2 regions of the Streptomyces sp. NPDC016677 genome follow, and region 2 is predicted to be linked to the other one. Evidence: riboswitches for the same ligand, from Rfam matches in the RefSeq annotation. Region 2 holds a riboswitch; the other holds the start of a gene.
What was found. A riboswitch is a leader RNA that binds a small molecule or an ion and turns the genes downstream of it on or off. The one in region 2 is predicted to bind glycine.

Region 1 (3,910 bases), on a different contig from region 2:
TGCGTGGTGGGGGTCCAGCTTAAGTCGCGCCGTGGTTGCCGGGCGCCTGCCGGCCCGGGGGTTGCGGTTCGCGGGCGGGGGCGGGTGCGTCGTGGCTGGTCGCGCCCACGCGGCGGAGCCGCGTGCCGGTACGGCCCCGCGCCCCCGGTGGGGCGCCGGCCCTCAGGGGGCGTCTACAAGTCCCCTTGGTAGAACGGCCGCACCGCTTCCCTCATCCAGTCGCAGACCGGGTCCTGGGCCGCCTCCAGGAGGACCAGGTTGACCGGCCACTTGACCGGGACGCGGCCCAGGGCGCGGCCGAGGGCGTCCAGCGGGACGGCGCGGGCGTCGCCCTCCCAGTGGGCGAGCTCGACGCCGACGAACATGACCGGGTCGGCGGTCTCGATGGCGGCCAGGCAGCGGCGGGCGGTGCGGACCACGCCGGTCGCGGCGAACTCGGCGGAGGCCGCGGACAGGAAGTCCACCGGGTCGTCCTGCCAGTCGGGCTCGAACAGCCGGACCCGGCCGCCGCCGGCGGGGCCGTCCAGCGGGCCGCGTCCGGCGCGGCACAGCTCGGCCACGGCGGGCGGCGGCAGCGGGATGCCGACGACACCGTCCGGGTTGACGGCGATGCCGACCTGTGGGGGCAGACCGCGGGCGAACTCCACGGCGGGCGCGATGGTGTACGCCATGTGCGCGCCGACGACCTGGCGGAACTGCTCCTCGGAGCTGAACACCGGGACGTACGCCTGGCCCTGGATCTCCAGCGTGGGCAGGTCCAGGGGGCCGCTGCGCGGGCCGCCGCCGCCCGGCAGCGGAACCCAGACGAAGCTGCGGCCGAGGACCTCGACTATCCGGCCGCCGGCGCCCGGCACGCCGAGGGCGGCGGAGAGCACCTCCTCCAGTTCGTTGCCGGGCCATCCGCCGTGCGGGTGAGGGTGCGCCTGCGCCTGCGCCGGGAAGTCCATCTGCTCGCCTACCGCCTGTGGGGAACCGCTGGTGTGGCTGAAAAGGCTACCGGTCGGAGCCGGTGAAGCCGATCCGGCGCAGGGTGTCGGCGGCCGCGCGGTCGAGCAGGACGGCGGCGCCGCAGCCGGGCGGCAACTCACCCCGCTGGGCCGCGCTCAGCAGCCGGTGGGTGGCCGTGCGGTGGCGCAGGAACGCGTACCGGGACACGCCCCGGCCGCGCTCGCGCTGGCCCTGGAGCGCCTGCTCGGCGTCGACGTCGAGCAGCAGCAGGTGCAGGGTGCCGCCGCGCCGCCGGGCCTCGCGGGCCAGCCAGCGGCGCACCCAGGTCTGGGTGCCGCAGTCGTGCACGACGACGCCCTCGCCGGAGCGCAGGGCGCGGCGCAGCCCGGCGTAGTGGGCGATCCGGACGAGGGGGCGGTAGACCGCGTACGGCAGGAAGCGCGGCATGCGCCGGTCCCAGCGGTCGCGGGAGTCCTGCGAGTCGATGCGGGTCCCGCGCACGGTCCGCTCCATCAGCGTGGACTTGCCGCTGCCGGGCAGGCCGGTGACCGCGACGAGGTCCTTCGGGCCGAAGAGCAGGGCGTGCGGGCTGCGGCCCGCGCGGTCCCGCAGGTCGCGGACGACGGGTGCGGGCCGCTCGGCGCACGCCTCCCGGGCCGGGGCCGTGTGCTGCTCGGGCAGCGCGAGTCCCGAGGTCGTGGCGTACGCCGTGGTCCTGTTCACCGTGATCGTCCTCCCCTGGGGCGGTTCACGTGTTCCATCCCCGTCGAGTGTAAAGAGAAGGTAATGCCGCGGTCTCGCGATTTCGTTCGTTCCGCGCCACAAGCCGGTCACAAAGGCGGCGCCGGGGCCGGTGCCGGGGGCGGTGCTACTGTGGCCGCGCCAACTGCATACCGGCCGTTTGAATCCGCGCGGGAGAGTCCCCGGTCGTCGCCGGGGCGCCGAAGGAGCAAGTTCCTCCCTTGAATCTCTCAGGCCCCGTCACCGCGCGGGCGAGGCACATCTGAAAAGCGGGCCGCCGTCCGGGCGGCCCCACCCAAGGTGCAAGTCCTGACCACGACCGGTACTCCGGTGACCGGCGTGGTCACGGCGAACCTCTCAGGTACCGATGACAGATGGGGAGGGCCTTCCTCGCCCGTGCCGTCCTGCCCTGGGAGACGACCGATGAGCAGTACCCTGCCCCGCCGCACCGCGCTCGACGCGGTGCACCGCGCACTCGGCGCGACCATGACCGACTTCGCCGGCTGGGACATGCCGCTGCGCTACGGCTCCGAGCGCGACGAGCACACCGCCGTACGCACCCGGGCCGGGCTCTTCGACCTCTCGCACATGGGCGAGATCACGGTCACCGGCCCCCAGGCCGCCGCGCTGCTGGACTTCGCGCTGGTCGGCAACATCTCCACCGTACGGCCGGGCCGCGCCCGCTACACCATGATCTGCCGGGCAGACGGCGGCATCCTGGACGACCTGATCGTCTACCGGACGGCCGACGACACGTACCTGGTCGTCGCCAACGCCTCCAACGCCCAGGTGGTGCTGGACGCGCTCACCGAGCGGGCGGCCGGGTTCGACGCCGAGGTCCGCGACGACCGGGACGCCTACGCGCTGCTCGCCGTGCAGGGGCCGGAGGCGGCGGGCGTCCTCGCCGCGCTGACCGACGCCGACCTGGACGGGCTGAAGTACTACGCCGGCCTGCCGGGCACCGTCGCCGGCGTGCCCGCCCTGATCGCGCGCACCGGCTACACCGGCGAGGACGGCTTCGAGCTGTTCGTCGCCCCGGACGGCGCGGAGCGGCTGTGGCGGGCGCTGACCGAGGCGGGCGCGCCGGCCGGTCTGGTGCCGTGCGGCCTGTCCTGCCGGGACACGCTCCGCCTGGAGGCGGGCATGCCGCTGTACGGGCACGAGCTGACCACCGCGCTGACGCCCTTCGACGCCGGGCTCGGCCGGGTGGTGAAGTTCGAGAAGGAGGGCGACTTCGTGGGGCGCGCGGCGCTGACCGAGGCCGCCTCCCGCGCCCAGGACAGCCCCCCGCGCGTCCTGGTCGGCCTGGTCGCCGAGGGCCGCCGGGTCCCGCGCGCCGGGTACGCGGTGGTCGCCGGCGGCCGGGTGATCGGCGAGGTCACCTCCGGCGCCCCCTCCCCCACGCTGGGCAGGCCGATCGCGATGGCGTACGTCGACGCGGCGCACGCGGCCCCGGGGACGCCCGGGGTCGGCGTGGACATCCGCGGCAGCCACGAGCCGTACGAGGTCGTGGCGCTGCCGTTCTACCGGCGCGAGAAGTAAGCGACCGCGCCGGACACCGGCAAGCCGCTCCACAGGTCCACAGGTCAGCGACCGGCGCCGGGAGCGGGCACATCCGCCTTCCGGCATCCCCCTCATTCACCGCCACTCCACCTCTTACGGGAGAATCCAGCCATGAGCAACAACCCCCAGCAGCTCCGCTACAGCAAGGAGCACGAGTGGCTGTCGGCCGCCGAGGACGGCGTCGCGACGGTCGGCATCACGGAGCACGCGGCCAACGCCCTCGGTGACGTCGTCTTCGTCCAGCTCCCCGAGACCGGTGCCACCGTGACCGCGGGCGAGACCTGTGGCGAGCTGGAGTCGACCAAGTCGGTCTCCGACCTGTACTCCCCCGTCTCCGGCGAGGTCACCGAGGTCAACGAGGACGTCGTCGACGACCCGTCGCTGGTGAACTCCGCGCCCTTCGAGGGCGGCTGGCTGTTCAAGGTGCGCGTCGCCGAGGAGCCGGCCGACCTGCTCTCCGCCGACGAGTACACCGCCTTCTCGGCCGGCTGAGGAGCCCTCGCGATGACCCTCCTGAACACCCCCCTGCACGAACTCGACCCCGACGTCGCCGCCGCCGTCGACGCCGAGCTGCGCCGCCAGCAGTCCACCCTGGAGATGATCGCCTCCGAGAACTTCGCGCCGGCCGCGGTGATGGAGGCCCAGGGCTCGGTGCTGA
Region 2 (3,910 bases):
CGGCACCGAGCGGGACCTGCTCGCGCCGAAGTCGGTGCGGATCCTGCCCGGCGTGGGCCCGGCGACCGGCGATCACCTGCGGCGGGCCGGCATGACCACGGTCGGGGAGCTGGCCGAGGCGGGCGAGGACGAGCTGGTCCGGCTGCTGGGCAAGGCGCACGGACACGCGCTGTACGCGATGGCGCTGGCACACGACGAGCGGCCCGTGGTGGCCGAGCGGGAGGCCAAGTCGGTGTCAGTGGAGGACACCTACGACGTGGACATCCACGACCGCACCCGGGTCGGTCTGGAGGTGCGGCGGCTGGCCGGCCGGTGTGTGCGGCGGCTGCGCGACGCGGGGCTGTCCGGGCGCACCATCGTGCTGAAGGTACGGCGTTACGACTTCTCCACCCTGACCCGGTCCGAGACGCTGCGCGGGCCCACGGACGACCCGGCGGTGGTCGCGGAGGCGGCGGCGCGGCTGCTGGACGCCGTGGACACCACCGGCGGGGTGCGGCTGCTCGGCGTCGGGGTCACCGGGCTGGCCGACTACACGCAGGAGGACCTGTTCGCGCAGGCGGCCGGGGAGCGGGCGGAGGCGGAGGAGCCGGCTCAGCCGTCGGCGCCGGCCGAGGAGACCGACCGGCGCGGGCCCGCCGAGCCCGACCTCCCGCCCGCCGAGCGCCGCTGGCCGTCGGGGCACGACGTACGGCACGCCGTGTACGGGCACGGGTGGGTGCAGGGCAGCGGTCTGGGGCGGGTCACGGTGCGCTTCGAGACGCCGCTGTCGACCCGGCCGGGGCGGGTGCGGACCTTCCGGACCGACGATCCGGAGCTGGAGCCGGCGGAACCGCTGCCGTTGGTGGAGCGAAGACCCTCGGCTGCCGCCGGTCCGGTGGACGCGGTGGGGCCGTCCGGTGCGGGGTGACGGTCGGGCGGCGTGGGCGCGGGCGGCCTCGCCGGCCGTGCCGGAGGAGCGGGAGGAGCAGGGGCGGTCGGCGCCTGCCGGGGCCGGCGGCGCGCGCCGTGGACGCCGCGGAAGGCGCCGAGGTGCCGGGGCGGGTCGGCCGGACGCCCGCGAGCCGCGTTGATCCCGAAGGAGCGGTGCCACTCATCGTCGCTGGTCCCCCGCGCGGGCCAGGCGGGTGGCCGACGCCGCCACGTCCGGCGGCTCGGCGGTGACGGACGCGCCCCGTACCCGTACGCCTCAGGTCGTCTCCTCCTGGCCCGCCAGCTTGCCGAAGTCGCGGTCGGGCAGGGGGGACGGGGCGGCGATGTCGAGGCCGTAGTGGTGGTAGAGCTGGAGTTCCTGTTCCGGGGAGAGGTGGCGGCCGACGCCGAAGTCGGGGGCCTCCTTGATCAGCGCGCGGTCGAAGGGCACCCGCAGCGTGCCGTCGACCAGTTCGCTGGGCTCCAGGGGGACGAAGGCGTCCCGGCCGAAGAGGCCGGTGCGTATGGCCGCCCATTCGGGTACGCCGGTGGCGTCATCGAGGTAGACCTCGTCGACGGTGCCGATCCTCGTGCCGTTGCGGTCGAACGCCTTGCGGCCGATCAGGTTGCGCGGGTCGATGTCGGTACGCACGGGCCCTCCAGGTGGTCGCCAACCATCCGGTACATCATCCGTAAGCACTACAAAAGAGCACATTCGGATGTGCGGCCACTCGAAAGACCGTGCGTGGGCCTCGCTGGTAGGCTGGCGAGCGGCTGCTGACCCCGTGCGGGAGAGTCCTCCGGATACATCGGAGGCGCCGAAGGAGCAAATCCTCCCCGGAATCTCTCAGGCCCACGTACCGCACGGACGAGGTCACTCTGGAAAGCAGAGCGGGTGTCGACGGCTTCCGCTCTCACCGACGGTGAAAGCCGGGACGGCCCGACAGGATCCCGGTGAAGCTCTCAGGTCGAGATGACAGAGGGGGAGGCCGTCGGGGCACCCGTGCCGTGGGTGTCCCTCGCAGGTCGCGTCAGACCAGGAGGCCTCCGCACCATGACAGCCCACCGCACTCCGCTCTCCGAGCTCGAACAGGGAATTCCGTTCGAGCAGCGTCACATCGGCCCCGACCACGAGGCCCGGGCCAAGATGCTCGCCCAGGTCGGGTACGGCTCGCTCGACGAGCTGACGTCCGCCGCCGTGCCGGACGTGATCAAGAGCGCCGGCGCACTGGACCTGCCCCGGGCGCGCACGGAGGCCGAGGTGCTGGCCGAACTGCGCGCGCTGGCCGACCGCAACCAGGTGCTCGACTCGATGATCGGGCTCGGGTACCACGGCACGTTCACGCCGCCCGTGATCCTGCGCAACGTCATGGAGAACCCGGCCTGGTACACCGCGTACACGCCCTACCAGCCGGAGATCTCCCAGGGGCGCCTGGAGGCGCTGCTCAACTTCCAGACCATGGTGGCCGAGCTGACCGGGCTGCCGACCTCCGGGGCCTCGCTGCTCGACGAGGGCACGGCCGCCGCCGAGGCGATGGCGCTGTCGCGGCGGATGGGGAAGAACAAGAAGGGGCTGTTCCTGGTCGACGCGGACGCGCTGCCGCAGACCATCGCCGTGATCCGGACGCGGGCCGAACCGACCGGCGTCGAGGTCGTCGTCGCCGACCTCGCCGAGGGCATCCCGGCTCAGGTCGCGGAGCGGGAGATCAACGGCGTACTGATCCAGTACCCGGGCGCCTCCGGTGCCGTACGCGACATCAAGCCGGTGATCGACCGGGCGCACGAGCTGGGCGCGCTGGTCACCGTCGCCGCCGATCTGCTCGCGCTGACGCTGCTGAAGTCGCCCGGTGAGCTGGGCGCCGACATCGCGGTGGGCACGACCCAGCGGTTCGGGGTGCCGATGGGCTTCGGCGGACCGCACGCCGGCTACATGGCCGTACAGGAGAAGATGGCGCGCAGCCTGCCCGGGCGGCTGGTGGGCGTCTCCGTGGACGCCGACGGGAACCGGGCCTACCGGCTGGCCCTGCAGACCCGCGAGCAGCACATCCGCCGCGAGAAGGCCACCAGCAACATCTGCACCGCGCAGGTGCTGCTCGCCGTCATGGCCGGGATGTACGCCGTGTACCACGGTCCCGAGGGGCTGCGCGGCATCGCCCGGCGCACCCACCGGTACGCCGCCGTCCTCGCCGCGGGGCTCGCGGCGGGCGGTGTCGAGATCGTCCACGGCGACTACTTCGACACGGTCACGGCACGGGTGCCCGGGCGGGCCGCCGAGATCGTCGCCGCGGCCCGGCAGAACGGGGTCAACCTGCGGCTCGTCGACGCCGACCACGTCTCGATGGCCTGCGACGAGACGACCACGCGCGCGCAGATCGGCGGGGTGTGGAACGCGTTCGGGGCCGAGGGCGACATCGAGGCGCTGGACGCGGCGACCGGGGACGCGCTGCCCGAGGGGCTGCTGCGCACCGACGAGTTCCTGACCCACCCCGTCTTCCACCAGCACCGCTCCGAGACCGCGATGCTGCGCTACCTGCGCCGGCTGGCCGACCGGGACTACGCGCTGGACCGCGGCATGATCCCGCTGGGCTCCTGCACCATGAAGCTCAACGCGACGACCGAGATGGAGCCGGTGACCTGGCCCGAGTTCGGGCAGCTGCACCCCTTCGCCCCCGCCGAGCAGGCGCAGGGCTACCTCACGCTCATCCGCGAGCTGGAGGAGCGGCTGGCCGAGGTCACCGGGTACGACAAGGTCTCGCTCCAGCCCAACGCCGGGTCGCAGGGCGAGCTGGCCGGCCTGCTCGCCGTACGCGGATACCACCGCGCCAACGGCGACGAGCAGCGGACCGTCTGCCTGATCCCGTCCTCCGCGCACGGCACCAACGCCGCCAGCGCCGTCATGGCCGGGATGAAGGTCGTCGTCGTCAAGACCGCCGAGGACGGCGAGATCGACGTCGAGGACCTGCGGGCCAAGATCGAGCAGCACCGCGACGAGCTGGCGGTG

Region 1: linked by a shared signal. The riboswitch ahead of gcvT (glycine cleavage system aminomethyltransferase GcvT) and the one ahead of gcvP (aminomethyl-transferring glycine dehydrogenase) in region 2 are both predicted to bind glycine.

What each region holds. Positions count from the first base shown of each region.
Region 1 is NZ_JBVHEO010000008.1:283,405-287,314, forward strand. Features, by position in the region: gene ACZ3IG_RS23010 (enhanced serine sensitivity protein SseB) at 174-947, opposite strand; gene ACZ3IG_RS23015 (AAA family ATPase) at 994-1,671, opposite strand; glycine riboswitch at 1,851-1,945, shown strand; glycine riboswitch at 1,946-2,073, shown strand; gene gcvT (glycine cleavage system aminomethyltransferase GcvT) at 2,113-3,231, shown strand; gene gcvH (glycine cleavage system protein GcvH) at 3,364-3,744, shown strand; gene glyA (serine hydroxymethyltransferase) at 3,757-3,910, shown strand, end outside.
Region 2 is NZ_JBVHEO010000025.1:9,346-13,255, forward strand. Features, by position in the region: gene ACZ3IG_RS34895 (DNA polymerase IV) at 1-907, shown strand, start outside; gene ACZ3IG_RS34900 (PRC-barrel domain-containing protein) at 1,187-1,561, opposite strand; glycine riboswitch at 1,688-1,782, shown strand; gene gcvP (aminomethyl-transferring glycine dehydrogenase) at 1,964-3,910, shown strand, end outside.